DNA from 3 places in the Streptomyces sp. NPDC007205 genome. Region 2 is predicted to be linked to each of the others. Evidence: riboswitches for the same ligand, from Rfam matches in the RefSeq annotation. Region 2 holds a riboswitch; each other region holds the start of a gene.
The links. A riboswitch is a leader RNA that binds a small molecule or an ion and turns the genes downstream of it on or off. The one in region 2 is predicted to bind cobalamin.
Positions count from the first base shown of each region.

Region 1 (10,223 bases), on a different contig from region 2:
GCTCCTGGTCCTGCCGGGTATCGCCCCCGTCATCGGCTCGACCGAGGCCGAGGCGCGCGCGTTGGAGCAGGAGCTGACCGCACTTCAGGTCCCGGAATACGGACTCGCCCAACTCTCCGGGATGCTCGGCACCGATCTGACCGGGCTGCCGCTGGACGGACCGCTGCCCGACCTGCCCGAGGAACAGGACATCAACGGCAACAAGAGCCGTTTCGCGCTCGTCGCCGAACTCGCCCGCCGCGACGGCCTCACCCTGCGCGAGCTCATCGCCCGTCTCGGCGCCGGACGCGGCCACCGCGTCTTCGCCGGCACCCCCGAGCAGATGGCCGACCAGCTTCAGGAGTGGTTCACCCAGGGCGCCGCCGACGGCTTCAACATCATGCCGCCCCATCTGCCGGGCGGCCTGGAGGACTTCGTCGACCACGTGGTGCCGATCCTGCAGCGGCGCGGCCTGTTCCGCACCGAGTACACCGGCCGCACCCTGCGCGAGCACTACGGTCTGGCCCGCCCCGCCAACCGGCTGGTCGCGGCAGTCGCCGGAGAGAGGCAACCGGTATGAGCGGGCTGGAACTCACCACCGACGTCCTGGTGGTCGGCGGCGGCCCCGCGGCCACGTGGGCCGCGCTCAAGGCGGCGCAGGACGGGGCCGACGTGGTCCTCGCCGACAAGGGCTACTGCGGCACCAGCGGCGCCACCGCCTCAGCCGGTACCGGCGTCTGGTACGTCCCCCCGGAGCCCGCCGCGCGGGAGGCGGCCATGGCGAGCAGGGAGGCCCTGGGCGGATACCTGGCCGACCGGCGCTGGATGACCCGGGTTCTGGACCAGACGTACGCCGGAATCAACGAACTCGCGGCGGCCGGGCGCTACCCCTTCCCGGCCGGGCCCGACGGGAAGCAGCTCAGGAACGGGCTGCAGGGGCCGGAGTACATGCGCAGGATGCGGATCCGCGTCCAGCGTGCCGGGGCACGCATCCTCGACCACAGCCCGGTCACCGAACTGCTCACCGACCCCTCCGGCGCCGTCGCCGGGGCGCGGGGCCACCGGCGCCAGGCTGGGCAGCCGTACCGGGTGCGCGCCGGAGCGGTCGTGCTGGCCACCGGCGGCTGCGCATTCCTCAGTGGAGCGCTCGGCTGCAACGTCAACACCGGCGACGGTGCCCTGTTCGCCGCCGAGGCGGGCGCGGAGCTGTCCGGGATGGAGTTCTCCAGCGCGTACGGCATCGCGCCTGAGGGGACCTCCGTCACCAAGACCGCGTTCTACTCCTTCGCGACCTTCTACCGTGCGGACGGCTCGGTCCTGGAGGGGGCGGCCGGCCAGGGCGGCAGGTCCGTGATCGCGCGAACGCTGCTCAGCGAGAAGGTGTACTGCCGCCTGGACCGGGCGGACGAGGCGGCCCGGCAGGCGATGCGGCTGGCCCAGCCGAACTTCTTCCTCACCTTCGACCGGCTCGGCATCGACCCCTTCACCCAGCTCTTCGCCGTCACGCTCCTCGCCGAGGGCACCGTGCGCGGCACCGGCGGCATCCGGATCACCGGCGACGACTGCTCCACCACCGTCCCCGGACTGTACGCGGCCGGGGACGCCGCGACCCGCGAGCTGATCTGCGGCGGCTTCACCGGCGGCGGTAGCCACAACGCCGCCTGGGCCATCTCCTCCGGCACCTGGGCGGGCCGGGGCGCCGCCCGCCACGCCCGCTCCCTGGGCGCCCGCGCCGGTACCAGGCCCGTGGTGGCAGCGGGCGGAGCCGGACTCCGGCCCACCGGGACACCCGGTCCGGCCGACGGCTTCCGGCACGTCATCACCGCCGTCCAGGGCGAAGTGCTTCCGTACGAGAAGAACTACCTGCGCCATGGTGACCGGCTCACAGCCTCGCTGAAGGTGCTCGACGCCGTGTGGGAGGAGTCACGCGCGTCCCTGCACGCCGGGGGCGGGGACGTCGTACGGGCCAGGCAGGCGGCAGCCATGACGGCGCACGCCCGCTGGATGTACGCCGCCGCCCTGGCCCGCACCGAGACGCGCGGCATGGCCAAGCGGCTCGACTTCCCGGCGCAGGACCCGGGGCAGCACCACCGCATCGTCACAGGTGGCCTCGACCAGGTGTGGACCCGCGCCGAGCCGCTGCCGACCGCACCAGCCGCACTGGCGGCACCCACCGCACCGGTGGCACCACTGGAGGTGGCGTCGTGATCGAACTGGTCTCGGCGGAACGATGCATCACCTGCGACAGGTGCATCAAGGTCTGCCCGACCAACGTCTTCGACCGTGGCGGGGACGGCATCCCCGTACTCGCCCGCCGCGACGACTGCCAGACCTGCTTCCAGTGCGAGGCGAACTGCCCGGCCGACGCCCTCTACGTCGTGCCCCTGGCACGCCCGATGCCCGACGACTCCGCCGCGCGTGACGAGGAGCACCTGAGCCGTACCGGCCTGCTCGGCAGCTACCGCCGGCACATCGGCTGGGGACCAGGCCGTACACCCGGCGCCCTGCGAGCCGTCGGCCCGCCCCTCGTACCGCCGGGCTCCAAGGAAACCTCCCTGCCCATCACCTCCTGATCACCCCCAGTCGATCACGATCACTGATCGCTCCTCGAAAGGACACCCACGTATGACCGCCAGCACCGGCTTCGACATCCGCAGGATCGGCGGCCGTATCGGCGCCGAAGTCCTCGGTGTGGATCTCTCCACCGACCTCGACCCCGCCGTCGTCACCGAGATCGACTCCGCGCTCCTGGAACACAAGGCGCTCGTCTTCCGCAACCAGGACCTCGACGACGCCGGCCAGCTCCGCTTCGCCTCCCTCTTCGGCGAGCTCACCACCGCCCACCCCACCGTGCCCTCCGTCGAGGGCCGGCCCGAGATCCTGCCCGTCGACGGCGACGAAGGCATCCGCGCCAACCACTGGCACACGGACGTCACCTTCGTGCGGACGCCTCCGAAGGCGTCCACGCTGCGCAGCATCGTGGTCCCGCCCTACGGCGGCAACACCCTCATCGCCAACTCGGCCGCCGCCTACCGCGACCTGCCCGAGCCGCTGCGCGACCTGGCCGACAAGCTGTGGGCGGTGCACACCAACGACTACGACTACGCCGCCCCGAAGAACGAGAAGGCCGCTGAGCACCGCAGGCGGTTCGTCTCCCGGAAGTACCGCACCGCGCACCCCGTCGTCCGCGTCCACCCCGAGACCGGGGAGCGCGGCCTGTTCATCGGCGGCTTCGCCCAGAGCATCGTCGGCCTCGGCCCCTCCGACTCCCGAGACCTGCTGCGCATCTTCCAGTCGTACGTCACCCGCCCGGAGAACATCGTGCGCGTGGCCTGGACGCCGGGCGACCTCGTCCTGTTCGACAACCGCATCACCCAGCACTACGCCCCCGACGACTACGGCGACCTCCCGCGCCTGCTGCATCGGGTGACCGTCGCGGGCGACGTCCCCGCCGGTGTCGACGGCACGCTCAGCCACACCATCGAGGGCGACGACGCCTCCCACTACACACCCGCAGCGGCCTGAACCTCCCCGGTCGCCGGGCGGGGAGACCCGTCCGGCGACCGGTGACCTGCCCACAGCGGATGCCGACCGAAGCCGTACGGGATAATGGGCGCATGCGGATCTCAGCCAGGGCGGACTACGCGGTACGTGCCGCGCTGCAGCTCGCCGCGTCACGGGACGACGGGCCGATGAAGGCCGAGGCCATCGCCGACGCCCAGGACATCCCGCACAAGTTCCTCGAAAGCATCCTGAACGACATGCGCCGGGGCGGTCTCGTCCTCAGCCAGCGCGGCGGCAGCGGCGGCTACCGGCTGGCCAGGCCCGCCGAGTCCATCAGCATCGCCGACGTCATCCGCGTCGTGGACGGACCGCTTGTCTCGGTGCGCGGGGTCCGCCCTCCGGAGCTGTCCTACACCGGCCCCGCCGAGTCACTCCTGCCGCTGTGGATCGCACTGCGGTCCAATGTGCGCGAGATTCTGGACGGCGTGTCACTGGCCGACGTCGCAGCCGCCCGACTACCTGCCGAAGTGTCGGCGTTGAGCGATGCCCCAGGAGCGTGGGTAAACCCCTGACACGCTGCGCCATTTCACGCTCGTCCCAGAATACGAGATAAGGGCGTCCACCATGCGAACACCCTCTCGACTACGCCCTGGAGACCCAGACCAAGCCCCACTTCGCCGAAGCTCCGGACGAGGCGCTGCTCGTGCACGAGCTGGCGCACCAGTGGTTCGGCAACTCCGTGACCCCGCGCAGCTGGAGGGACATGTGGCTCAGCGAGGGGCTGGCCACCTACGCGGAGTGGCTGTGGGAGGAGAAGCAGGGCGGCAGGAGCACCGACGAGATCTTCCAGAACTTCTACGACGGAACGGGCGCCGAGAGCGAGGGCATCTGGGCCTTCCCGCCCGCCGATCCGCCCAGCGGGGGCGCGTGTCCGACCCGCCCGTCTACGGACGCGGCGCCATGGTCGTGCACAAGGTGCGCAAGGCCGTCGGCGACGAGCGGGAGTTGCCGCCTCGGTGAGTGGGGTCGATACCGTGGCACGGCGATCGTCTCGTGCGCGCTGCACAGGGCGGTCGCCGAAAGTACACGAGAAACGGGGACACCTCGCCATGGCTCACTCGGCCCGCTCTGCCCACATAGTCCGTGCCACGCGCATCGGCGTGTTCGCCGCGGCCGTGTTCTCAGCCGCGGCTGCCTTGACCGGATGCTCCACCGCCGACGGCGCTTCCGCGCACGCGGGCGCTGCGCCGGCCGAGAGGCCGTTGCTCACCAGGGCCGAGGCGAACAAGGCGGTGGACGCCTATCAGCAGCTCAACAACCAGGCCAACGCCCAGCGTTCCGCCTCACTCATGGCAAGGGCGGAAGGCGGCGCGGTCCTTGCGATGGACCAGGCGTACTTCACACAGATCCCAGCCCTCGCCAAGAGCGACGTCGCGGACAACCTCGCTCCGTTCGCGTACGTCAACCGCACCTTCTACATCCCGCCCGCTTCCTCGAAGGCCGACTGGTTCCTGGTGCGCGCCCAAGGCGCGCATCTCACCCATGGCAAGCCGGGCAAGCTGTGGTCGAAGGACATCAGGTTCCTCGTCTTCAAGCGCTCCGGTGACGGCTGGCGGATGGTCGTCGCCCGCGACTTCGAAGGGTCCGACGTGGCCAAGGTGCCGCACATCGCCCTCGACGGAGCCGGGCTGATGAAGGTCGCCGGCCCCGACACCAAGATCGGTAAGACGGCGCCGTCGCAGTTGCCGGAACTGGTCACCGATCTGTGGGTGACAGGTGGTCGCGACACCCCGCTCGCCGACACCTCAGCCCGGCGCACCGGCAGGTCCTGGTACACCGAGCGGGCCGACAACCTGGGCGGGCATGCCTGGGCCGACTTCAAGAAGACCGCTCCCCGCGCCGGGGACGTCTTCGCCGCGAAAACCGCTGGCGGTGGCGCGCTCGTGTTGTCCGACAGCGCTGTCGACGAGACCTTCCTCGCCAAGGACCTGCAGTCCTATGTCAACCTCGGCGACTCGGACAAGCCGTTCGTCAAGCACAACCCGGACGCGCGTATGTACAAGGTCGTCCGCCACTACGCACAGACGGAGCTCGGAATCATCTCCGCAGACGGCAAACCTTCCGTCTACTCCATCGGCACCCAGGTGATCAAGGTGGACGCCACGCCGACGGCCGACATCTAGGACATGAAGGACCGCGCCACCCTGAACGCGGCCAACTCGCCCTGCGGAGCGGGATACTGGTGCCTTCTGACCACGAGGTGACCAGGGGAGCGCATCGGTGAACTCTGCGGGGAAATGGGATCGTCGGGGTGTGGGCGGCGGGCGGGACGCGCGGCATGCGGTCGTCGTGGGCGGGAGCCTCGCGGGGCTGCTCGCGGCGCACGTCCTCGCCGGGCACGCCGACCGGGTGACCGTCGTCGAACGCGACCGGTTCCCGGACGGTACGAAGCCGCGGCCCGGCGTACCGCAGAGCCGGCATCCGCATGTCCTGCTGGAGGGCGGGCAGGTGGCTCTGGAGTCGCTGCTGCCGGGCTTCGTCGCGGAGCTGCGGGCGGCGGGGGCACCGCGCGTGGGCCTGCCGTCGGACTTGGTGCAGAGGCAGAACGGGCACTGGTTCCGGCGGCTGCCCGCGACGACACACGTTTACACCGGTTCCCGCGCGCAGTTGGAGGAGCTGGTGCGGCGGCGCGTCCTCGCCAACCCGGTGATCAGCGTGGTGGAGGGGACCGATGCCGTCGGGCTCCTCGGTGACGCCTCGCGCGTGCGGGGCGTGCTGCTGCGGGACCGCTCCGGCGACGCCCGGGGGAAGCAGCGCGCCCTTGAGGCCGACCTGGTCGTCGACGCCTCCGGCGGCGGTACGAAGGCCCCGCAGTGGCTCACGGCGATCGGGGCCGAGGCCGCGCACGAGGAGACCATCGACACGGGTCTCGCGTACGCCTCGCGTGTCTACCGCGGCAGGAGCGGCGTCCTCGACGGCGACACCTGCGGCTACTACGTCTACCCCAGCCGAGAGCAGGTCCACGGCGGTGGTGCTCTGCCACTGGAGGACGGCACCCATCTGGTCATCGTCTCGGGGCTGCGCGGTGACGAACCGCCCACGGACGACGACGAGTTCGAGACGTACACCAGGAAGAGGCTGCCGCATCCGCTCCTGCACCAGTGGCTGGACGAGGCCGAACCGCTCTCGTCGGCGTTCGGCCACCGGCGGACCGCGAACATCCGCCGCCGCTACGACCTGCCCGGCCGCCGCCCGGCCGGATTCATCGCCGCCGGCGACGCGCTGTGCACCTTCAACCCGATCTACGGGCAGGGCATGGCCGTCGCCGCGATGAGCGCGGTCGCCCTGCGCGACACGCTCGCCGATCCCCGCCGGGTCCCCACGACGCAGCGCGCGCAGCGGGCGCTCCTCGCGGCGTCCCGGCAGGCGTGGGACATCTCCGCCGGGGCGGACCGCAAGATGCCGGGCGCGGTCGGCACTGCCGTGGCCGCCGGGCCGGCGGACCGCGTCGCCGACTGGTACCTGCAGCGTGTCCTGGAGCGCTACCCCGGCGACCCCGTGGTGGGGCCCGCCTTCCGCTCCGTACTGACGCTCCGCGCACCCGTCACCGCCCTGTTCGCCCCGGCCGTGGCCCGGGCCGTCCTCCTGCGCCCGCCCGCGCCCACGCCCACCGAGCCGCCGACGACACCGGAGGAACCGGGGTTGAGCGAGGCCGGCAGCTGATGGCAACCCCCCGCGCGCTGAGCACCGGTAACGGCCGATCCCCTCGCCCGGGGACGGTGAGCGGCTGCGCGGGCCGTACCGGTCAAGTCCCCCGCCCCATGTCGACGGCAGCAGGAGCATCCCCGTGACCAGCCGAGTTCTTCTCGTCTCCCCCGCAACGAGCGTGTCGTTGCGGCAGGCGCGGTTCGATGACGGCGGCTCGCTCGACGAGGCCGGCACGGCGCGGGCCCGGGCGGCGGCCGGCTCGCTGCCCGCCGCGGGGCGTGTGGCCGTCTCCCCCGGCGCGCGCTGCCGGGAGACGGCCACGGCGCTGGGCCTCGACGGCGTGCCGGTGCCGGAGCTGGCGGGGCTCGACGTGGGCCGCTGGCGGGGCCGCACCCTGCAGGAGGTGGGGGCCGCCGAGCCGGAGGCCGTGGGCCACTGGCTCACCGACCCCGGCTGCGCACCGCACGGTGGTGAGTCCGTGCAGGATCTGTGCGCAAGGGTCGCGCGGTGGCTGGCCGACGCGCAGGCCGTGGAGGGCCGTACGGTTGCCGTCGTCGAGCCGGAGGTGGTGCGGGCGGCCGCCGTCGACGCGCTGGGGGTGCCCCCCACGGTGTTCTGGCGCCTCGATGTGCCGCCGCTGACCGTGACCGAGCTCAGCGGCCGGGCCGGGCGCTGGAATCTGCGGCTGGGGCGTCCGCTTGCCGCGCCGGACGCCGATTAGGTGCCGCCGAGCGGCTGTTCAGGCTGCCGTGTCCCGGTGACGGCGCAGCAGCGCCGCTATCGCGCAGCGCAGGCAGGTGCCGCCGGCGCCCGGCTCCGTGGCTTGGCGGTCGGGGCAGATCGTCGGCGCCGGGTGGGACCGTCCCCGGCAGCCGTCCCCGGAGGCCGCTATCAGCGTCTCCAGGTCGTGCAGGAGCTGTTCGGTGCGCTTGGCCTGCTGGGCGAGCACCCGCACGCGGGCGCTCTGGCCGCCGATCTGCCGTCGACTGGCGACCAGTTGCTCGTATTCCTGCGGGGTGAGGGCGACCGCGTCGCGGCCACCGAGGGTGATGCGGCGCGGCTGTGGGGCTCTGGCCACTCGGTTCCTCCGCTCCTCGGCCGGGTGATCCGCGTCCGGCCCGCCGGATTCCCGTGCCCTTCCGGTGATCCCGTGCGCGTCGGTGTCCGCAGAACGCCGGAGGGCCCCCCGATGGTTCCGAAGGGCCCTCTGTCGGGCGGCTGTTGTCCGGAAGGAGTCAGCGGGCGGCCGGAACCGCTCGCCCGCTCCCGGCCGTCGCCGGCCCGGGGTTCAGCAGGCGCTCGGCCAGCTCGCCGAAGAGGAGGCCGAATCCGCCCCACAGAGCGGTCTGGATCGCCAGTGCCGAGAGCCGGAACCGCCACAGCAGGCTGGCCGGGAAGCCCTTGGGCACCTCGTTGACGACGGGCAGGAACTGGTAGGCCAGACCGATCACGACGGTGAACGCGGCCACCGCGACGACCGTCGCCCACCAGGTCCCCAGACGGGGAGCCAGGCGCTTGCCCAGGAGGGTGGCGGCGATCGCCAGCAGGACGCTGAGCAGCATCATCAGGAAGTACAGGGTGGTCCGCTTGCCGATGGTGTCGGGGTTGCCGACCGACGGCGGGTTGGCCGGGTACTTCAGGAACGGCACGACGTACACGGCGAGCAGGGCGCAGCCCGACAGCAGCAGTGCCGTGGCGCGCGGGCTGAAGCGGCCCACGCGGCCCAGGGCGAAGCAGAAGGCGAGCGCGGCGATGCCGCCGAAGGCGACCCCGTAGACGAGGACGCCGGTGGCGAGGCCGGCGGTGGACTGCAGGGAGCGGGAGACGACCTCCATCTCGTGCTCATGGGAGTGGGCCTCCTCGAAGCTGATCGCCTTGTCGACGCTCGGCTCACCGAGGACGTACGCCACGACGAGGGCGAGCACGCCGGCGGCGAGGCCGGCGAGCATGCCCCGTACGAGAAGGTTCCGTACGGTTGCGGAACTCATGGGCGGGCGGTGTCCCCTCGCCTCAGTGGCAGGGGAAGCCGAGCAGGTGGCGGGCGTCGTGCACCCACTCGTGGACGTCCGTGCCGTTGACCACGGAGGTGGCGCCCTGCTCGGCGCCGACGAAGTAGAGCAGGATCAGCATGAGGATGCCGAAGAAGACCGCCCAGGGAGCAATCGCCTTCAGCGGCAGCGTGGCGGGAACGGCGGGGGTGGTGGCTGTCGGCTGGGCGACGGTCTGCGCCATGGCAGAACCTCCTCTGGGAGTTCGCGTCCCATCTCGGTGGTGCACAGGACGACGGCCACGGGTCTGACTCATGGGACGCCGCGGGGGCGTCTCGCATACAGTGGCGCGACCGTGCCGGATTCCCACCGGCTTCCGTCTCGCCGTCGTCGATATCGGACAGACCGTACCGCGAGCCGCACGCACGGCCAAGACCGCCTGCCCCGCCGTGATCTTCCTCTCTCACCAGGAGGGACGCTACGAGACCGGAGGGACGGCAGCGCAGGCGGGGCCCAACTCGACGGTCCTCCGGTGCCGTTGTGCACGGGTCTGTCGGTGGCGCGCACCGGACGGTGGACCCTCGGTCAGCGGGGATCCGCACGGCGCCGTGGCGGTGTGAAGGCGTACAGGTCGAGGATGTCCGGCCGGGGAGCGACGCCCGGGCCGCCCGCCCGCACCCAGGTCACGATGTCCTCGGTTGCGTCCGGATCGTTGACGAGTCCGAGCCAGACGGGCCGCGCACCGGCGGCCCGGCCCGCGGTGGACGGCTGTACGACGATGACGTTGGCCTGGTCGCACACGTCGAGACAGTCAGAGATGCGCACCGGCACCTCGGCCCGCAGCCGTGCGGTCTGCGCGGCGTGATCGACTCCCATGACCTTGGGACTGCCGCAGCAGCAGTCCCGGCACACGACGACCCGGCACGGCGCCCCGGCGCTCCCCGTGACCTCGCCGCCGGACGCCTCTTCCGTCGGCCTCTCCGGCACGCCCATGTCACTCCCTCCCGGGGAGATCCGCCCCGGTGTGCGTCGAGGAGGCGACCG
Region 1 covers NZ_JBEYEW010000014.1:15,334-25,556, reverse strand. The annotation lists gene ABZ624_RS23055 (LLM class flavin-dependent oxidoreductase) at 1-559, shown strand, start outside; gene ABZ624_RS23050 (FAD-binding protein) at 556-2,187, shown strand; gene ABZ624_RS23045 (ferredoxin family protein) at 2,184-2,552, shown strand; gene ABZ624_RS23040 (TauD/TfdA family dioxygenase) at 2,605-3,504, shown strand; gene ABZ624_RS23035 (Rrf2 family transcriptional regulator) at 3,597-4,055, shown strand; partial or broken gene ABZ624_RS23030 (M1 family aminopeptidase) at 4,124-4,482, shown strand; gene ABZ624_RS23025 (hypothetical protein) at 4,680-5,666, shown strand; gene ABZ624_RS23020 (FAD-dependent monooxygenase) at 5,833-7,206, shown strand; gene ABZ624_RS23015 (histidine phosphatase family protein) at 7,331-7,912, shown strand; gene ABZ624_RS23010 (hypothetical protein) at 7,931-8,269, opposite strand; gene ABZ624_RS23005 (CbtA family protein) at 8,427-9,179, opposite strand; gene ABZ624_RS23000 (CbtB-domain containing protein) at 9,202-9,423, opposite strand; cobalamin riboswitch at 9,460-9,603, opposite strand; gene ABZ624_RS22995 (hypothetical protein) at 9,765-10,055, opposite strand.
Region 1: linked by a shared signal. The riboswitch ahead of ABZ624_RS23000 (CbtB-domain containing protein) and the one ahead of ABZ624_RS37035 (HoxN/HupN/NixA family nickel/cobalt transporter) in region 2 are both predicted to bind cobalamin.

Region 2 (10,223 bases):
GGAGCTGTACCTCCTGGGCGACAACCTGGCCCTCGGCTACCGAGGGGCAGGCACACCGGACGCTGCCCGGTTCGCCCCTCTCGCCGCGCTCCCCGGCAGTCCCCGCGCCTACCGCACGGGAGACCTGGTGCACATCGGCGAGGACGGGCAACTGCGGTTCCACGGCCGGGCGGACGAGGAGTTCAAGATCAGCGGTCATCGTGTGCACCCTGCCGAGGTGGAGAGCGCCCTGCTGACCCATCCACGGATCCGGGAGGCGGCGGTCGTCGGACAGACATTGCCGGACGGCACCCGACGCCTCGCGGCCCACCTGGTCGCGGAACCTCCGGCTCCCTCCCGCTCCGAGGTCAGGGACTACCTGCGGGCGAGGCTGCCCGCGGCGATGATCCCCTCCGCCGTCGAACTCCACGACCGCCTGCCCCGCACCGGATCCGGCAAGATCGACCGATCCGCGCTGAGCACGCCGTCCGCGCCCCAGGCCCCCACCGCCGGCAGCCCCCTGAAGCGGACCGTCATCGGCATCTGGCAGCAGATCCTGGGCACGGACGACATCACCGCTGGAGACGACGTCTTCGACCTGGGCGCCCAGTCCCTGCAAGCCATCCAGGCCGCGAACCGGCTGGGTGTGGAACTCGGCCGAGACGTACGAGTCGCCTGGCTCTTCCAGTACCCCACCCCTGCCGAACTCGCTCGCTTCCTCGACGACCGGCCGCCCCCCGCCACCGGCCTCCCGTCGGCCTTTCACACCGACACCGTCCTCGACCCGGACATCCGGCCCGGTACCGGCCACCGTCCGGACACGCTCCGGCGCGTCCTGCTGACCGGCGCCACCGGCTTCGTCGGGGCGCACCTCCTGGCAGAACTCCTGGCCACCACCGACGGCGACATCGTCTGCACCGTCCGCGCGCGCACCAGCGGTGAAGCCGTGAACCGCATCCACCAGGCCCTGGAGCACCACCGCCTCACGCTCCCCGAAGCCGCGAAGAACCGCATCACGGCTGTCCCCGCCGACCTCGCCCGCCCCGACCTCGGTCTCACACCCGACCTCCTCGGCGAACTGGCCGAGAACTGCGACGCGATCTTCCACAATGCCGCGACGGTCAGCATCATGCGCGAGTACGGCACCCTGCGCGCCGTCAACACCGAGTCCACCCGGCACCTGCTGCGGCTGGCCGCTGCACGGTCGATCCCGCTGCACTACGTCTCCACGCTGTCCGTGGCCCCGCCGGCGAGCCTGAGCTCCGAGGTGCCGGAGGCGTTCCTGCCGCCCCACGCCGGTCTGCGCTACGGCTATCAGCAGTCGAAATGGGCCTCCGAACGACTGCTTGAACAAGCGGCCGAGCGTGGTCTGCCGGTCACCGTGCACCGTCTGGGCCGAGTGGTAGGACGGGCCGGGACCGGATACGTCAACACACGCGACTTCCTGTGGAGCGTGCTACGGGCGGGAATCCCCGCCGGGATCCTCCCGCAGTTGTTCGAGGACGAGATCTGGACACCGGTCGACCACGTCGCCAAGTCCGTCGTGCACCTCGCCCTCACCGCCACCGGTCCCGTCTTCAACCACGCGGTTGGACCGAGGGTACGGCTGAGCGACCTTTATGACTGGGTCGAGCAGTACGGATACGCCGTGCGACGTCTGCCGCTGACCGAATGGCGTGATCAGCTGCCGCGCTCGGCCGGCGTGGCCGCCACCACGCTCGCCTTCTTCGATTCGAACGAGACCACCGGGAGCGATGCCCCCGACCTGCGCCTCGGAGACGTCCACGCCGACAACGTCCGCCAAGGACTGCGCGGCAGCAGCGTCACGCACCCGCCCATCAGCCAAGACCTGGTCTTCCGGTACCTCGACCACTGTGTGGCTGCCGGGGAACTTCCCGCACCGGCCGCAAAGGAACCCCACCCGGTGCACTCCACAAAGTAGTTGGACCTGGCCGGGAACTCACGGCCACCGCGCCACGACTACTGCTACGGAACACCACCGCCTGTAAGCAAGGAGCCAGCATGTCCATCAAACGGCCGGTCGCCACAGCCCTGGCCGCGGCCCTGTGTCTGGTCACGGCGGCATGCGCCAACTCCTCCACGGACCGGAAATCGAGCGGCAAGCAGGCCGATGTCGCCGCCTCGAAGGCCGGATATCCCGTGACCATCGAGAACTGCGGCCGGAGTGAGACCTTCAAGCAGACCCCCAGCCGAGTGGTCGTCATGAACGGCGCCTCGGTCGCCGAGGTCTCGACCCTGCTCGCCCTCGGCCTCGGCGACAAGATCGTCGCCAACGAGCAGAGCTACGGTTCGAGCGAGGTCCCCGGCCGGGCCAAGGCCATCAAGTCCCTGCCCACCAGGAACATCAAGCTCAACGACGCCTACGACATCCCCCGCGAGGCCATGCTCGGGCTGCGCCCGGACCTGGTGCTGTCCACGACGTCGTACGGCTTCGACGAGAAGAACGGCTTCGCCACCCGCGACCAGCTGCAGCAGGTGGCAGCCAACACCTACGTCTCCCCGCAGGGCTGCGACCAGGACACCTCCAAGATGACCGTCGCAGACAGCTACACGCTGCTGCGCGACATGGGGAAGATCTTCAACGTCAGCGCTCGGGCGGAAAAGCTGATCGCCGCCTCCCAGAAGCACATCGACGAGGTGGCCGCCAAGGTCAAGGGCAAGAAGGCCCCCAAGGTGATGGTGCTCTTCTCCAACATGTCCATGGGAGGCAACGCCTTCAGCTCGGTCGTCGCCCACGGCATCTACAACGACATCCTCACCAGGGCCGGCGGCGCCAACGCCTTCGAGTCGGCCTCCAAGACCTCCTTCGCCGACCTGAGCAAGGAGAAAGTGGCCGCCACCGATGTCGACGCGCTCGTCGTCATCGGCTACAACGACCCCAACCCGGCGGCCTACGCCAAGAAACTGCTGAAGGAGTTCCCCCAGTGGCCGGCCGCCAAGAACAACAAGTACGTCGTCCTGTCCGACTCGATGTACCTCGGCCCGAGCAACGACCTGGCCGTGCAGAAGATCGCGCGGATGCTGCACCCGGACGCGTTCTGAGCCGGCCGACCCGACTGAGGGTCGGCCTGGCCTTCACCCTCCTGCCCGTCGCGCTGGTGGTCACCATGATCGTGGCGATCAGCATCGGAGCGGTCAACGTTCCCGTCGCCGACGTGTGGGGGACCGTCTGGCACCACGTCACAGGGCAGGGCGCGACCGGCGACCTCGCCACGGATCAGATCGTCTGGAACTTCCGCACCCCCCGGGTCGTCCTCGCCGCCCTGGTCGGCGCGGGCCTGGCCGTCTCCGGAGCAGTGCTGCAGACGGTGGTGTCCAACCCGCTCGCCGACCCCATCGTCCTCGGCTTCTCCTACGGCGCCACGCTCGGCGCGGTGCTGGTCATCACCCTGGGCGGCGGCGTGGCCCTCGCCGGGCTCGGGGTGTCGGCGGCGGCATTCCTCGGCGCGGTGGCGGCGGGCGCACTTGTCTTCGCGCTCGGGCAACGGCGGGGCCGTATTGCACCCACTCGATTGGTGCTGGCCGGGGTCGCGGTCGGCTACGTCTTCCTCTCGGCGACGAGTTACGTGCAGTTGCAGGCGACACCGACCGAGCTGCGCACGGTGATGTTCTGGATGCTCGGCAGCGTGGCCGGCGCCCAGTGGGACCAACTCCCCGCGGTCACCGTGGTCGTCCTGGCCGGCACCGCCCTCCTCACACTCTTCGGCCGGCGGCTCGACGTTCTGCTGGCCGGTGACGAGTCCGCCACGGCGCTCGGCGTCGACGTCAACCGCCTGCGCGCCGTGCTGCTGGTGCTCAGCGCACTCCTGACCGGAACGGTCATCGCCGTCGCCGGCAGCATCGGCTTCGTCGGCCTGATGATCCCGCACCTGGTCCGTCTCACCCTCGGCGCCGACCACCGCCGCCTGCTGCCCCTCACCGCCTTGCTGGGCGCCCTCTACCTGGTCCTCGTCGACCTGCTCTCCCGCACCCTCAACCGCCCCAACGAACTACCGCTGGGCATCCTCACCGCCCTGCTCGGCGCACCCTTCTTCCTGTGGCTGCTGCGCCGCAACAAGGGCCTGGACTAACGCATGAAACTCACCGTCGACCAGCTCCACATCACCCTGGACCGCCGGCCGATCCTGCACGCCGTGAGCCTGGAGGCCGGAAAAGGCGACATCGTCGGCCTCGTCGGCCCCAACGGCAGCGGAAAATCAACCCTGTTGCGCGCCGTCTACCGCTCGCTGCGCCCGGCGGGCGGCGTGGTCAGGGTCGGTGACGACAGCGTGTGGGCCCTGTCCGCCCGTACCGCGGCCCGCCGCACAGCCGCCGTCCTCCAGGACGCCACAGGCAACACCACCGGCCTGACGGTCACCGAGATCGTCGCCCTCGGCCGCGCCCCGCACCACGGGCTTCTCGGGCGCGACGGCGCCGAGGACCACCGCGCCGTGGAGGACGCCATCGACCGGTGCGGCGTACGTCCCTACGCGGACCGGGACTACGCCTCCCTGTCCGGAGGTGAACGTCAACGAGTCCTCCTGGCAAGGGCTTTGGCACAGGACCCACAGCTCCTCGTGCTCGATGAGCTGACCAACCACCTCGACATCCGCGCCAGGTTCGAGCTGCTGGACCTGATCCGCGCCACCGGTGTCACCACGCTGGCGGTCCTGCACGACCTCGACCTGGCGGCCCGGCTCTGCGACCACCTGGTCGTCCTGTGCGAGGGAGCAGTGGTCGCGGCGGGACCGGTCCTGGAGGTGCTCACCCCGCAGACCCTGGCCGACGTCTTCGGCGTGCGGGCGTCCGCGGAACGACACACTGACGGCGTCGTCCGCATCACCTACGCGGCCCAGCCGCTCACCGGCGTGGAGGGCAGGGAGGAGGACGCGAAGCCACACGTGCCGGAATCCGGTACGAGGCTTCTGAGCCCTCCGCCGGACAAGGAACCCCTGCGCTGATGACGATGTCGCCGTCGTCGACGTAACGGTCCCCAAGGGTCCCGAACGGTCCCGAGCGCGTACGTCGATCGTGCCGTCGATCTTCGTGAGCTTGTCGACCAGCCGGGCTGGGGAAGTTGCCGGATGCGGCTGCCCATTCCCTCGATCGGAGGCCGGTGTCGATGGCTTCGGGTTCGGCCGGCTACAGGGTTCGGGCGGCCAGGGTTCGGGCGGGATGGCGGGGGCCGAGGAAGACGGCGACGCCGTGGCCGCCGGGTGCCGGGTGGGTGGCCTGGGTCCAGCTGCACGTCCGTTGGGGGCGTCCTCGGTCACCGACGCCAGCAGGCCGGCGCCGATGCCGGTGCCCCGGGCGCTGAGCCGGATCGCTTGTGGATGGCAACGGTCAACCGGAAAGGGGGTGGGCGTGGCCCAACCGGTGGCGAAACCGACGACGTCCCCTCCGTCGAAGGCGAGTGCGGCGGTGAACCCCGGACGCCGGACGTCCGAGCCGAGCCGTGCAACGAACGCGTCCGCCCTCTCCTCGTCCTCGTTCCAGGGCGGTGCGCGGAACGTGTCGGCGTAGACGGAGCGCAGGGCTGCGCTGTGCGGCAGGAGAGCGTCGTATGTGACAGGGGCCGGCTCCGCCCCGGCCCGTACGAGGAGGTCGCCGACGGCGGCGATCATCGCGCCGTTGTCCGTGCCACAGCCTCGGCGGCGGTACCCGCAGTGCGATGCCGGCTGCCCTGCAGCGCTCCTCGGCCAGTGACCGTCCCGCGAGTTCGCGGTGACTCCGCCGACGACGACCAGCGTGCCGACCTCGTGCTCCCCGCAGGCGGCCACGGCTTTGCGGGTCAGGACGTCGGCGACCGCCTCCTGCAGCGAGCGGCCCCGTCGTGGACGGGCAGTTCGCGCCCGGCGTGGGTTTCGGCCCAGCGGGCCGCCGCCGTCTTCAGCCCCGAGAAGGAGAAGTCGTACGACCCCGGAAGCGGGCGCGGGAAGGGGACAGCGCGTGGATCGCCCTCGCGTGCGGCACGGTCGATGGCCGGACCGCCGGGATACGGCAGGCCGAAGACCCGCGCGACCTTGTCGAAGCACTCCCCGGCGGCGTCGTCGAGGATGTCGCCGAGGTGGGCGATCCGGTCGCGGGCCAGGTCGCGCACGAGGAGCAGCGAGGTGTGGCCGCCGGAGACGATCAGCACCATGCAGGGGTCGGGCAGCGGGCCGTGCTCCAGGGTGTCGGCGGTGACGTGACCGGCCAGGTGGTGCACGCCGTAGAGCGGGACGCCCAGCGCGTAGGCGATGCCCTTTGCCCCCGCGAGGCCCACTTGTAGCGCGCCGGACAGGCCCGGGCCCGTGGTCACGGCGACCGCCCCGACGTCCGAGAGCCGCAGCCCGGCCTGGTCCAGTGCCCGACGCACCACCGGGCGCAGGGCTTGCACGTGGGCACGGGACGCGATCTCGGGCACCATTCCGCCGAAGCGGGCGTGCTCGTCCAGCTGGCGCGGCCTCCCGATGAGGACGGTACGACCGCAGAGATCGCAGTGATCACTGCCGACGACTGGGCGCGAACACAGCAGTCCGGCGATCCGATCAATATCGTGCCCGTCGAATGCCGCCGGGCACCGGACGCCTTGCGACCGGGTGCGGCGCCGGGGCTGCCGGACGAGGCGCACGAGCACGACGGACAGCTCACCAAGAAGCACATCCGGGCCGTCACCGTCGAACGTGAGCCGGTACGTGCCGCACGCATCCTCCGCAGCGCAGAGCGCCTCGCCGTACCCGGACTTCGGGTCGTCGCCGGTGCCGCTCCTGCTGCGTTGGCCGAACTCCCCAGGCCCGAAGCCGTGTTCGTCGGCGGCGGGCTCACCGCCCCGGCCTCCTCGACGCCTGCTGGCCAGCCTGATCGCAAGATGCCGTTCTTGCTGCTAGTGTGCAGCTGCATGTGATTCGCAATAACGTCGGAGGATGTTGGACATGGCGCTTTACACGCTCCCGGAACTTCCGTACGACTACTCGGCGCTCGCCCCGGTCATCAGTCCGGAGATCATCGAGCTGCACCACGACAAGCACCACGCGGCGTACGTGAAGGGTGCGAACGACACCCTGGAGCAGCTGGCCGAGGCGCGGGACAAGGAGTCGTGGGGCTCGATCAACGGCCTGGAGAAGAACCTGGCCTTCCATCTGTCCGGCCACATCCTGCACAGCATCTACTGGCAGAACATGAGCGGCCCGAAGGACGGCGGCGGCGAGCCCCTCGCCCAGGACGGCGTCGGTGACCTGGCCGACGCGATCACCGAGTCCTTCGGCTCCTTCGCCGGCTTCAAGGCCCAGCTGACCAAGGCCGCCGCCACCACGCAGGGGTCCGGCTGGGGCGTGCTCGCCTACGAGCCGCTGAGCGGCCGCCTGATCGTGGAGCAGGTCTACGACCACCAGGGCAACGTCGGCCAGGGCTCGACCCCGGTCCTGGTCTTCGACGCCTGGGAGCACGCCTTCTACCTGCAGTACAAGAACCAGAAGGTGGACTTCATCGAGGCGATGTGGGCCGTCGTCAACTGGCAGGACGTGGCGAAGCGCTACGCCGCAGCCAAGGAGCGCGGCGACAGCCTGCTCCTCAAGCCGTGACGCCGTAGCCACGCAGATGTCCTGCTCGTGATCGTCTTCTCACCCTTCACCGGCAGGCAGCACAAAGGAAGGCTCCCGCGAGGCAGATCCTCGCGGGAGCCTTTCGGCTGTCATGCCGGGGCGGGAGACTCCCGCGGGCCCAACTTGCCGTCAGATCCTCCGCGTTCGGCCCCATACTCGGCGGCAGCAGGGATCTGCAGGCCAAGACCTTGGGCAAGCTGGAGGTCTTCATCCGGGAACGCCCGCCGCGAGCAACGGCCTCACGGCCTGGGCATTGACGACCCGGCTGATGGACCGGCTGAGACAGGCGAAGACGGAGGCGCAGGCCAGGTTTCCCCAGCTGCCCTCGGGCCGCGTCTGTGTGTGTCCGAGTCCGTGGGCAAGGAATCCGAGCGTCGGGTGGCCTGCCGGGGCCTTCGAACCCGCCCCCTGTACCGTCAACCAGTCTCTGTGGTGCGAGCGTTCCAGCGCTCCTCGACCCTGGCCAGGCGCCAGTAGCCGATGGCCACGGCCCAGACGACCACGAACAGGCCGGCGATGACGTAGCCGACGTTGTCCAGGTTCAAGCCCGCGATCCAGCCGGTGACGTCGTCGCTCAGACCGAGCTTGTCGTGCAGGACGCCGACCAGTTCGATGGTGCCGACGAAGAAGGCCACGGCGATGGACAGGCCGGTGATGGTGAGGTTGTAGAAGACCTTGCGGACGGGGTTGGAAAACGCCCACTGGTAGGCGAAGTTCATGAACGTTCCGTCGAGGGTGTCGAAGAGGCTCATGCCGGCCGCGAAGAGCAGAGGCAGGCACAGGACCGCATACCAGGGCAGCCCGGCGGCGGCGCCGTTGCCGGCCAGGGCGAGGAGCAGGACTTCGGTCGTGGTGTCGAAGCCGACCCCGAACAGGAAACCGAGCGGGAACATCTGGCCGGGCCTGCGGATGGATTTGGTCAGCCGTCCCAGGAGGCGGTTCATGAAGCCGCGCGAGTCGAGGTGCGCTTCCAGCTCCGCCTCGTCGTAACGTCCGGCCCGCATCGCCTTGAAGACGCGCATGATACCGAACAGCGCCACGAGGTTGAGAGCGGCGATGAGGTACAGGAAGCTGCCGGAGACCGTCGTGCCCACGGTGCCGAGCACCTGGTGGGTTCGCGAGTTGTCGTTCATCAGGGTGCCGGCGAGCTTGGCGCCTCCGGCCACCAGTGCCGCCATGGCGACCACCACGCTGGAGTGGCCGAGCGCGAACCAGAAGCCCACCGACACCGGCCGCTGACCGTCGGCCATCAGCTTGCGGGTGGTGTTGTCGATCGCGGCGATGTGATCGGCGTCGAAGGCGTGCCGCATGCCGAGGGTGTAGGCCGTGATGCCCAGGCCGATCCCGAACGCTTTGGAACCGACCTCGTAGTGACGCGGGATCACCAGCGCGAAGAGAATCCCGAAGGCCACCACATGCAGAGCGACGATCACGGCCAGCAGGCCGACGGTTCGGACGGTGTCCTCGCGTCGCCAGCGGAAGGAAGGGGCGGCGGCTTCGGGCACGCCTGAGGACACGGTCATACGGTCACGCTCCAGCACCTCGTGGATCAGCTTCGTGCTGCCGTGGCCGGTCTCCTGGCTGACGGGTCGACGCGCCCGCCCCTGCCTTCCCGGCCGCGAGACCAGTGGCAATGCATGAGGCGAGAACTCCCCGATCACAGTGGCGAGGGCCGCTCCGGACTGAGCCCTTGAGAGGCTTTCACCGGTCTTCCCGAACACCACGGCCCGCCCACCCTAGATGGCCGGAGACAATCACTGCAAGGCTGCACAACTGATCAGGTATAGGGGGGAGCGCGGTGGCTGCGATGATGAGCCCATTCCCTCACGACGAGGTCGAGGACCGCCCCGGCTCCTCCTCCTTCCCCTCCCGGCACACCGCCGCCGTGGCCTTTACCGCCGCCGTGGCACCCACGTGGCCGGCGGCCGGCGCAGCGTGTGCCCGGCCGGCCACCATGGTGGCGCTCGAGCGGTCGCACGTACGAAGGGGCCGGACGTGCTGGGCGCCGGACAGCCCGGCGACATCGGCCCGTTCAGCCGCTGACCCGACGGTACCGAGGACCACGGCCAGGACGAGGACGGCGAGCAACGTCCGACCGGTAACCGGTGCTGACCCGACCGCCTGTACGTCCCAGAGGGCGGGCCCCGGTGACCGGCAGGAACCGGAGGCTCGCCCCGCATGGGTGCCGCGGGGGACGTGCATGTGCTTCCCGTTCAACGCGTCTGCGGCCGAGAAGGTCACGCCACCGACGTGGTGAGTGCAGGCTGTGGCAGTTCGTATCGGTGGGCCACGGCTCACGCCCTGCCGTTGATGTGCAGCTCAGCGTCGATCACCACCAGCACCGGGGTGCGAGGGGATAGCCATCGCGCCGACCGGCCTCGACGACCTTTCCCTTGCGCACCAGCACCTCGGTTGCTGCCCTTCCCTTGGCCGGCCCCGCCCTTCAGCCCGGGGCCGGCAACCTGACTGTTCTCGTTGGAACGTCACCGTTTGCCCAGCAAGGGCATCTTGCGCCGGAGCTGTTCGGCGAATGACGGGCTTGGCGTCCGGCGTCGCAAGCGGGCGGCGCCGTGTGCCCTGAACTCGCCTGTTCGGGGTACTCGCGCGCTCATCGGATGGTCGGGCGCACGGCGCAGCCCGGCTGCAGAAACTCAGAGGGAC
Region 2 covers NZ_JBEYEW010000044.1:5,025-15,247, reverse strand. The annotation lists gene ABZ624_RS37075 (amino acid adenylation domain-containing protein) at 1-1,921, shown strand, start outside; gene ABZ624_RS37070 (ABC transporter substrate-binding protein) at 2,002-3,042, shown strand; gene ABZ624_RS37065 (iron ABC transporter permease) at 3,108-4,070, shown strand; gene ABZ624_RS37060 (ABC transporter ATP-binding protein) at 4,074-4,940, shown strand; partial or broken gene ABZ624_RS37055 (GNAT family N-acetyltransferase) at 5,122-5,513, opposite strand; partial or broken gene tsaD (tRNA (adenosine(37)-N6)-threonylcarbamoyltransferase complex transferase subunit TsaD) at 5,550-6,415, opposite strand; partial or broken gene ABZ624_RS37045 (cobalamin biosynthesis bifunctional protein CbiET) at 6,500-6,819, shown strand; gene ABZ624_RS37040 (superoxide dismutase) at 6,894-7,541, shown strand; gene ABZ624_RS37035 (HoxN/HupN/NixA family nickel/cobalt transporter) at 7,979-9,085, opposite strand; cobalamin riboswitch at 9,112-9,302, opposite strand.

Region 3 (10,223 bases), on a different contig from region 2:
CAGGTCGCCCCGGTAGGCGAGGGCGAGGACCGGGAGCCGGCGGCCGTGCAGGAAGCCCATGAGGTTCATGGCCTGTTCCCGGGTGGCGCCCAGCCCGTGCACGGCGATCACCCAGGTGTCCCGCTGGCCGGGTACGAACCAGGCGGGCAGCCCGCCGAGTTCGCCGGGCACGTCGACGTCGGCGTGGTCGAGGCCGAGGGCGGCGGACGGATTGCCGATGTACAGGTTCGGGGTGAGCCACACCGCGTCACCGGGGGCGAACGTGCCGTGCGTGACGCGTTCCAGGCGGCGTACGACGGTGTCGGCCGCGTGCCGGGCCGCCTCCAGGACGGGGCCGACGACCGCGTGGGAGCCGTCGCCGGAGAGGCCGTAGGTGCCCGGGCGCAGCGCGGCCAGGTCGCGGGTGAGCGTGATCTGGCCGGCGGCCGTGCCGTGCACGGTGAGGCGGGGCTCGGTGGGCAGCGGACGGCCCGCGGGCGCCTTCAGCGCGGCGTCGCTGGCGAGCCGGCCGACGGCCACGGAGGCCATGCCGGCGGCCAGTGCCGCGGTGAGCGCGGCGGCGGTCGCTTTGACGGGGCGCACGCGTCCAGTGTCGTGGGGGTTGCCGTCACCGGCCAGCGGAAGGACGGGGCCGGGCGAGGGGCGTCGGGCGGGTGGGTCCGACGCCTCCCCCACTGCCTTGAGGGCGTGGGCGAGACGATCGGCGAAGCGCGGGAGCAGGGGACTGCGCGGCAAGGGGTCACCTCCGTTGGCCATACCCCTTCAAGCGTTCCCCGGCCTCGCTCAGTTGTGCCTCGGTCAGCAGGGACGGGGTCAGACCCGGCACGGAGGACGCCGTCAGCCACAGGCGGCACATCCATTCCAGCTGGGCGGTGCGGTCGTAGGCCTGGTCGAGGCCGGCGCCGTAGGTGATCGTGCCGTGATTCTGCAGCAGGCAGCCGGAGCGGCCCGCCAGGGCGCGGAGCATGTTCTCGGCCAGTTCATCGGTGCCGTAGGTGGCGTACGGGGCGACGCGGACGGGGCCGCCGAGGGCGGCGGCCATGTAGTGGACCAGCGGCAGCTCGGGCACGAGCGTGGAGACCGCCGTCGCGTGCACGGCGTGGGTGTGGACGATCGCGCGGGCGTCGGTGGTGCGGTAGACGGCGAGGTGCAGGGGCAGCTCGCTGGTCGGCACCAGGGTGCCGAGCACCTGGCGTCCGGTGAGGTCGACGCCGGTGATGTCGTCCGGGGTGAGCCGGTCGTAGGGCACGCCCGACGGGGTGACGAGCACGAGGTCGCCGACGCGTGCCGAGACGTTCCCCGAGGTGCCGACCACCAGTCCGTCGGTTACGGTCCGCCGCGCCGTCGCGACCAGTTCCGCCCAGATACGTTCGCGTTCCGCGTCCCGCCGCTGTTCAGCCATGCCGCGATCCTGCCAGCCGGGCCCGCGGACGGGAGGTGGCAGTGGCTCCCGGCCGCAAGCGCGCGCCCCCGAATGGGTGGAAATCGGGGGGAATCGCCGCGCATGAGGCGCTGATTCGATGATCGCCGGGCCTTCAATGGTCTGCCTTGCCCGCCGGACTATCCCTCGTCCGCCGACCCGGGGAGACACATGGCCCGTGAACGCACTCGCCTCCGTCGCCGCGCCGGGGTCCTCGTGGCGGCCACGGCGGCACTCGCCCTCGTGGGCACCGCGCCCGCGGCGGCCGGACCCGGCGCTCCGGCCGCGGCCAAGCCTCGCGGACACGACGTCTCGTCGCACCAGAAGCGCGTCGACTGGCCGGCCGCCCGGTCCAAGGGCGCGCGGTTCGTCTACGTCAAGGCGACCGAGTCCACGAACTACCGCAATCCCTACTTCTCCCAGCAGTACAACGGCGCACGCAAGGCCGGCCTGGTCCGGGGCGCCTACCACTTCGCCCGGCCGGACAAGTCCTCCGGCGCCAAGCAGGCCGCGTACTTCGTGCGGCACGGCGGCGGCTGGCGGGCGGACGGCTGGACGCTGCCGCCCGCGCTCGACATCGAGTACAACCCGTACAACAAGAAGCACAAGTGCTACGGGATGGGCAAGAAGCGGATGGTCCGCTGGATCCGGTCCTTCAGCAACGAGGTCAAGCGGAAGACCGGGCGCCGCCCGGTGATCTACACGACGACCCAGTGGTGGAAGCTGTGCACCGGCAACAGCCGCGCGTTCACCGGCAACCCTCTGTGGATCGCCCGTCACGGCACCTCGCGGCCGGGGAAGCTGCCGGGCGGATGGCAGTACTGGACGATCTGGCAGTACGGCACCAAGGGCCGGCTGCCGGGTGACCAGAATCTCTTCAACGGGTCCACGAGCCGGCTGCGCACCCTCGCGCGGGGCCGGTAGCCATGGGACACCTGGGCCGCGGGGGCCGAACGGAACACCACTCCCTCTCTACGGACACCGCTGCGCCCGCCTCAGTTCATCTTCCGTTCACCCAGGTTGCCTACGTTCGTCCAGCCAATGACCTCGAACGATTGCCTGGGTAAATGGAAAGCTTCTCGCTGATCCTCGCGATTGTGGTGGTAACCGCACTCGCGTTCGATTTCACGAACGGTTTCCACGACACCGCGAACGCGATGGCCACCACCATCTCCACAGGCGCCCTGAAGCCGAAGATCGCGGTAACCATGTCCGCCGCCCTCAATCTGGTCGGCGCCTTCCTCTCCGTGGAGGTCGCGAACACGATCTCCAAGGGTCTCGTCGACGAGACCGGCATCCGTCCCGAGGTCATCTTCGCCGCCCTGGTCGGCGCGATCCTCTGGAATCTGCTGACCTGGCTGGTGGGCCTGCCGTCCAGTTCCTCGCACGCCCTGATGGGCGGTCTGATCGGCGCCACCGTCGCCTCCGCCGGCTCCGGTGCCGTGCACGGCGGCGTGCTGGTCACCAAGGTGCTGCTGCCGGCGGTCGCCGCACCGGTCGTGGCGGGCATCGCCTCGATGCTGGCCACCCGCTTCTCCTACGGCATCGGCGGCAAGGCCGAGGGCGAGGCCACCCGCAAGGGCTACCGCGCCGGCCAGATCGCCTCCGCGGGCCTGGTCTCCCTCGCCCACGGCACCAACGACGCCCAGAAGACGATGGGCATCATCACCCTCGCGCTGATCGCGGGCGGCGTCATCGCCCCGGGCTCCAACCCTCCCACCTGGGTCATCCTCTCCGCCGGCCTGGCCATCGCGCTCGGCACCTACATCGGCGGCTGGCGCATCATCCGCACCATGGGCACGGGCCTGACCGAACTGGAGCCGCGCCAGGGCTTCGCCGCCCAGACCAGTGCCGCGACCGCCATCCTGGCCTCGGCCCACCTGGGCTTCTCCCTGTCCACCACGCACGTCGTCTCCGGTTCGGTGATGGGCGCGGGCCTCGGCCGCAAGGGCGGGGTGGTCCGCTGGTCCACCGCGACCCGGATGGCCATCGCCTGGGTGCTCACCCTCCCGGCCGCCGCGCTGGTCGGCGCGGGCGCCGAGTCCGTCACGGACCTCGGTGACTGGGGCACCGCCGCGGTCGCCGTCTTCCTGGTCGCCTCGAGCGCCGCGATCTGGAAGATCTCGCGCCGTGAGGTCGTCGACCACTCCAACGTCGTCGTCGGCACCGAGGAGCCGGCCGGCGTGGTGACCACCGCCATCGCCGCGGTGACACCGCCCCCCGCGGGCACGATCACCGAGAACCTGACGGCCACGATCGCCTCCCCGGCGGCCGCCGAGCCCGTGACCCCGGCCGCCCCGCCGGCCGCCACCGTCTGATCCGGCCACCCCGGTTACGAAGGAAGCATCATGAAGATCGACTGGGCGGCCATCGGCTCCGTCTTCGGCGTCAGCCTCGCCTTCGCGGTGGGCCTGGTGGCCCTTTTCACCCTCGGCATCAACGGCCTGGCCCGGCGCGAGAAGGCCACGGCCCAGGGCGGCTCCGCCGGCCTCGCCGTCACCGGTGCCTACGTCTGCTTCGCCGCGTGCGCGGCGGCGGTGGCGTACGGCATCTACCTGATCGTGGCCAAGCACTGACCACACCCTCTGAAGGCTCCCCTCCCCCGTCACGCGGAAGGGGAGCCTTTCCCATGCCCGCACGCCCCGCGGTGTGGGGATCGGCACACTCTCCCCCCGCAGGTCAACGGCAAGTTGACGGCCGTTCCGGGTGCGTGGTGGACTGCCCAGGCCATGAACGGCGGCAAGAGAGGAAGCCGGTGCGAATCCGGCGCGGTCCCGCCACTGTGACCGGGGAAGAACCCCGGAAGCCAGGAACTCTCACCGCCGAATCTCGTCGAACCAGGGCGCGGACACCCTGAGTGAGGACACGGATCGCCATGCTCGGCTGCCGAAGGACCAGGACCCGAACCAGGCCCGCTCCTGTACCCACGGCCGGCTGAGCCGATGGGTGCCGATCGCACGTACGCGTACGGCGCCGCCGCCGGCCTTCTCGGTGACCTGCTCCTCGGCGATCCGCGCCACGGGCATCCGGTCGCCGCGTTCGGACGGGCGGCCGCTGCCGTGGACCGCGCGTTGTGGCACGACCACCGCGGCTGGGGCGCCCTGCACACCGCTGTGTGCGCCGGAGGCGCCGCCGCACTCGGCGCGGTGGCCGCACGCGCCGTACGCCCCTCTCCGGCCGCCTCCCTCGCCCTGACCGCCGCCGCCACCTGGGCGGTCGTCGGCGGCACGTCGCTCGCCCGCGAGGCCCGCACGATCGGGCGCGCCCTGGAACGCGGAGACGTCGAGGCGGCGCGGGCGCGGCTGCCGCATCTGTGCGGCCGGGACCCGCAGGCACTGGACGCCGACGGGATCGCCCGGGCGGTGGTCGAGTCGGTCGCCGAGAACACCTCCGACGCCGTCGTGGGGGCACTGGTGTGGGGGGCCGTGGCCGGGGTTCCGGGCCTGCTCGGGTTCCGGGCGGTCAACACCCTGGACGCGATGGTCGGTCACAAGTCCTCCCGCTACCGGCGCTACGGCTGGGCTTCCGCCCGGCTCGACGACCTGGCCGGCTGGCCGGGAGCCCGGCTGACCGCCGTACTCGCCGCCGCGGCCGGCCCCGACCCCCGCGGTGCCCTGCGCGCCTGGCAGGCCGACGCCCGCAGGCACCCGAGCCCCAACGCCGGGCCCGTCGAGGCCTCCTTCGCCGGAGCCCTCGGCGTACGCCTGGGCGGCACGCTCTCCTACGGCGGCCGGGTCGAGCACCGGCCCGTGCTGAACGGGGACACCGGACGGGCGGTCCGGGTCACCGACATCGACCGGGCCGTACGGCTCTCCGGCCGCGTCGGCCTGCTCGCGCTCGGCACCACGGTCGCCGTGCGCCACCTCGCCAAAGGTCTCGCCAAGGGTCTGAAGGGACGTGGGAAGTGAACGGGGGACTCCTCGTCGCCGGCACCACCTCCGACGCCGGCAAGAGCGTCGTGACGGCCGGGATCTGCCGGTGGCTGGTGCGTCAGGGCGTGAAGGTCGCGCCGTTCAAGGCGCAGAACATGTCGCTCAACTCCTTCGTGACCCGTCAGGGCGCGGAGATCGGGCGGGCCCAGGCCATGCAGGCCCAGGCGTGCCGGATCGAGCCGACCGCGCTGATGAACCCGGTGCTGCTCAAGCCGGGCGGCGAGCAGAGCAGCCAGGTGGTGCTGCTGGGCAAGCCGGTGGGCGAGCTGAGCGCGCGCGGGTACCACGGGGGGCGTCAGCAGAAGCTCCTCGGCACCGTGCTGGACTGTCTGGCCGAGTTGCGGGGCACGTATGACGCGGTGATCTGTGAGGGTGCGGGCAGCCCGGCCGAGATCAATCTGCGCCGGACCGACATCGTGAACATGGGGATCGCGCGGGGTGCGCGGCTTCCTGTGCTGGTGGTGGGCGACATCGACCGCGGCGGCGTCTTCGCGTCCTTCTTCGGCACCGTCGCCCTGCTGTCGCCCGAGGACCAGGAGCTGGTCGCCGGATTCCTGGTGAACAAGTTCCGGGGGGATGTCAGCCTGCTGGAACCCGGGCTGGAGATGCTCCAGGGCCTCACCGGGCGGCGCACGTACGGCGTGCTCCCGTTCCGGCACGGGCTCGGCATCGACGAGGAGGACGGACTGCGGGTGTCGCTGCGCGGCACAGTCCGCGAGTCCACCGTGACCCCGCCCGTGGGCGAGGACGTGCTGCGGGTCGCCGTGTGCGCGATCCCGCTGATGTCCAACTTCACCGACGTGGACGCGCTGGCCGCCGAACCCGGGGTCGTGGTGCGGTTCGTGGACCGTCCGGAGGAGCTGGCGGACGCCGACCTGGTCGTCGTTCCGGGCACGCGCGGGACCGTACGGGCGCTCCAGTGGCTGCGGGAACGGGGGCTCGCGGACGCGCTGGTCCGGCGGGCCGCCGAAGGGCGCCCGGTCCTCGGTGTCTGCGGTGGCTTCCAGATCCTCGGCGAGCACATCGAGGACGAGGTCGAGTCGCGGGCCGGCGCGGTCGACGGGCTCGGCGTGCTGCCGGTGCGGGTGCGGTTCGCCCGCGAGAAGACCCTGACCCGCCCGGCCGGAGAGGCCCTCGGCGAGCGGGTCGAGGGGTACGAGATCCACCACGGCGTCGCCGACGTCCTCGGCGGCGAGGCGTTCATCTCCGACGGCAGAGGACACGGCCTCGACGGCTGCCGGGTCGGCCACACCTGGGGTACGCACTGGCACGGCTCGCTGGAGTCGGACGGTTTCCGGCGGGCCTTCCTGCGCGAGGTGGCCGCCGCCGCGGGCCGCCGCTTCGTGCCGGCGCCCGGCACCTCCTTCGCCGCGCTGCGCGAGGAGCAGCTCGACCGGCTCGGCGACCTGATCGAACAGCACGCGGACACGGACGCGCTCTGGCGGCTCATCGAGTCGGGCGCGCCACAAGGACTGCCTTTCATTCCACCGGGAGCGCCCGCATGAGCACAGTGTTGTTGTTGTCGACCGCCGACACGGATCTGCTGGCGGCCCGGGCCTCCGGCGCGGACTACCGGATCGGCAACCCGACCCGGGTGGACGTCCGTGAGGAGCTGCCGCATCTGCTCGACGGCGCCGACCTGGCCGTCGTGCGGCTGCTGGGCGGCAAGCGCGCCTGGGAGGAGGGGCTCGCCGCGCTGAAGGCGGCCGGGATCCCTACCGTGCTGCTGGGCGGCGAGGCCGTGCCCGACGCCGAGCTGATGGCCGAGTCGTCGGTGCCGGCCGGTGTGGTGGCGGAGGCGCTGAAGTACCTGGTCGAGGGCGGCCCCGCGAACCTGCTGGAACTGTCCCGGTTCCTGTCGGACACCGTGCTGCTGACCGGTGAGGGCTTCGAGGAGCCGCGGAAGATGCCGGAGTACGGCGTCCACGGCTCGTACCAGGTCCGCGACGGCCGGCCGACCGTGGGCGTGCTCTTCTACCGGGCGCACGAACTGAGCGGCAACACCGCCTTCGTCGACACCCTGTGCGAGGCGATCGAGGCGAAGGGGGCCAGCGCCCTGCCCGTCTACTGCGGTTCGCTGCGCGGCGCCGACGCCGGACTGTACGAACTGCTGGCGAAGGCCGACGTACTGGTCGCCACGGTGCTCGCGGCCGGCGGCACCCACGCCTCGCAGGCGTCGGCGGGCGGCGACGAGGAGTCCTGGGACATCGGCGCCCTCGCGGATCTGAACATCCCGGTGCTGCAGGGCCTGTGCCTCACCTCCTCGCGGGCCGCGTGGGAGGAGTCCGACGCCGCCCTGTCCCCCATGGACGCCGCGATGCAGGTCGCGATCCCGGAGTTCGACGGACGGCTGATCACCGTGCCGTTCTCCTTCAAGGAGCAGGGCCCGGACGAGGTCCCGGTGTACCTCGCCGACCCGGAACGGGCCGCGCGGGTGGCCGGGATCGCCCTGCGCCACGCCCGGTTGAAGCACAAGCCGAACGCCGAGAAGAAGGTCGCGCTGGTCTTCACGGCGTACCCGACCAAGCACTCCCGGGTCGGCAACGCGGTCGGACTGGACACACCGGCGTCGGCGGTGCGGGTGCTGGACGCGCTCCGGGACGCCGGGTACGCCCTCACCGAGTACCCCTCCGACGGCGACGAGCTGATCCACCGGCTGATCGCGGCCGGCGGCCATGACGTGGAGTGGCTCACGGAGGAACAGCTGGCGGCGGCCCCCGCGCGCGTGCCGCTGGCCGACTACCGGGCCTGGTTCGAGAAGCTGGACCCGGAGCTGCGGGACGCGATGACGGAGGCGTGGGGCGAGCCGCCGGGCAGCCTCTACGTCGACGGCGACGACATCGTGCTGGCGTCGCTCCAGTTCGGCAACGTCGTCGTGATGATCCAGCCGCCGCGCGGCTTCGGCGAGAACCCGATCGCGATCTACCACGACCCCGACATGCCGCCCTCGCACCACTACATGGCCGCCTACCGCTGGCTGGAGAACAGCTTCGGCGCCGACGCGATCGTGCACATGGGCAAGCACGGCACGATGGAGTGGCTGCCGGGCAAGGGGCTCGGCCTCAGCGCGGGCTGCGCTCCGGACGCGGTACTCGGCGACCTGCCGCTGATCTACCCGTTCATCGTCAACGACCCCGGCGAGGGCACCCAGGCCAAGCGGCGCGGGCACGCCACGGTGGTCGACCACCTGGTGCCGCCGATGGCCCGCGCCGACACCTACGGCGACCTGGCCAAGCTGGAGCAGCTGCTGGACGAGTACGCGCTCGTCTCCGACCTGGACCCGGCGAAGGCCCCGGCCGTACGAGCCCAGATCTGGACGCTGGTCAAGGCGGCCGAGCTGCACCACGACCTGCATGTGAACGAGCAGCCGGACGACGACGAGTTCGACGAGTTCGTCATGCACATCGACGGCTATCTGTGCGAGATCAAGGACGTGCAGATCCGCGACGGTCTGCACATCCTGGGCGGCGGCCCGTTCGGCGAGCCACGTGTGAACCTGGTGCTCGCCGTGCTGCGGGCGTCCCAGGTGTGGGGCGGCCAGGCCAACGCGCTGCCAGGCCTGCGGTCGTCCCTCGCGGCTCATTTCGGGCTCGACGAGAAGGAGCTGCTGGCCGAGCCCGGTGCGCCGGTGAAGGTGCCGGTGGAGCTGACGGACCGCGTGGAAGGTCCGGCACGCACCGCGTCCGACGCGATCGACCTGCTGGAGCAGCTGTGCCGCCGGATCGCGGAGGGCATGGAGGCACGGGCGTGGGACCGTACGGTCGTCCCGGCCGTTCTGCGGGGCGTGCTCGGCACCGAACTCCCGGACGGCATGGCCGTGCTGGAGTTCGCGTGCGACGAGGTCGTACCGCGGCTGGCGAAGACCACGGACGAGATCGGGCACATCCTGCGGGCACTGGACGGCGGTTACGTCCCGGCGGGTCCCTCGGGTTCCCCGACCCGCGGCCTGGTCAACGTCCTGCCGACCGGCCGGAACTTCTACTCGGTCGACCCGAAGGCCATTCCGTCCAGGCTGAGCTGGGAGGTCGGCCAGTCGCTGGCCGACTCGCTGGTGCAGAGGTACCTGCAGGACACGGGCGCGTACCCGAAGTCCGTCGGCCTCACGGTCTGGGGCACGTCCGCGATGCGCACCCAGGGCGACGACATCGCCGAGATCCTGGCGCTGCTGGGCTGCCGCCCGGTGTGGGACGACGCCTCGCGCCGGGTCACGGGCTTCGCGATCGTGCCTCCGGAGGAGCTGGGCCGGCCGCGCATCGATGTCACGGTCCGTATCTCCGGCTTCTTCCGGGATGCGTTTCCGCACGTCGTCGGCCTGATCGACGACGCCGTACGGGCCGTGGCCGAGCTGGACGAGCCCGCCTCGGAGAACTATGTGAAGGCGCACGCCGACGAGGACACCGCCGAGCACGGCGACCGGCGGCGCGCCACGGCCCGAGTCTTCGGCTCGAAGCCGGGGGCCTACGGCGCCGGTCTGCTCCCGCTGATCGACGCCCGCAACTGGCGCAGCGACGCGGATCTGGCCGAGGTGTACGCCGTCTGGGGCGGGTACGCGTACGGGCGCGGGCTCGACGGGCGGGCGGCGCGCGGGGACATGGAGACGGCGTTCCGGCGGATCGCGGTGGCGGCGAAGAACGTCGACACCCGCGAACACGACCTGGTCGACGCCGACGACTACTTCCAGTACCACGGCGGCATGGTCGCCATGGTCCGGCATCTGACCGGCGCCAACCCCGAGGCGTACGTGGGCGACAGCGCCGTACCGGACCAGGTGAAGACCCGCACGCTGGGCGAGGAGACGCACCGCGTCTTCCGGGCCCGGGTGGTGAACCCGCGCTGGATGGCGGCCATGCGCCGGCACGGCTACAAGGGCG
Region 3 covers NZ_JBEYEW010000016.1:124,574-134,796, reverse strand. The annotation lists gene ABZ624_RS25475 (alpha/beta fold hydrolase) at 1-582, opposite strand, end outside; gene ABZ624_RS25470 (class II aldolase/adducin family protein) at 740-1,402, opposite strand; gene ABZ624_RS25465 (lysozyme) at 1,592-2,344, shown strand; gene ABZ624_RS25460 (inorganic phosphate transporter) at 2,488-3,738, shown strand; gene ABZ624_RS25455 (hypothetical protein) at 3,769-3,996, shown strand; cobalamin riboswitch at 4,118-4,259, shown strand; gene ABZ624_RS25450 (cobalamin biosynthesis protein) at 4,363-5,328, shown strand; gene ABZ624_RS25445 (cobyric acid synthase) at 5,325-6,857, shown strand; gene cobN (cobaltochelatase subunit CobN) at 6,854-10,223, shown strand, end outside.
Region 3: linked by a shared signal. The riboswitch ahead of ABZ624_RS25450 (cobalamin biosynthesis protein) and the one ahead of ABZ624_RS37035 (HoxN/HupN/NixA family nickel/cobalt transporter) in region 2 are both predicted to bind cobalamin.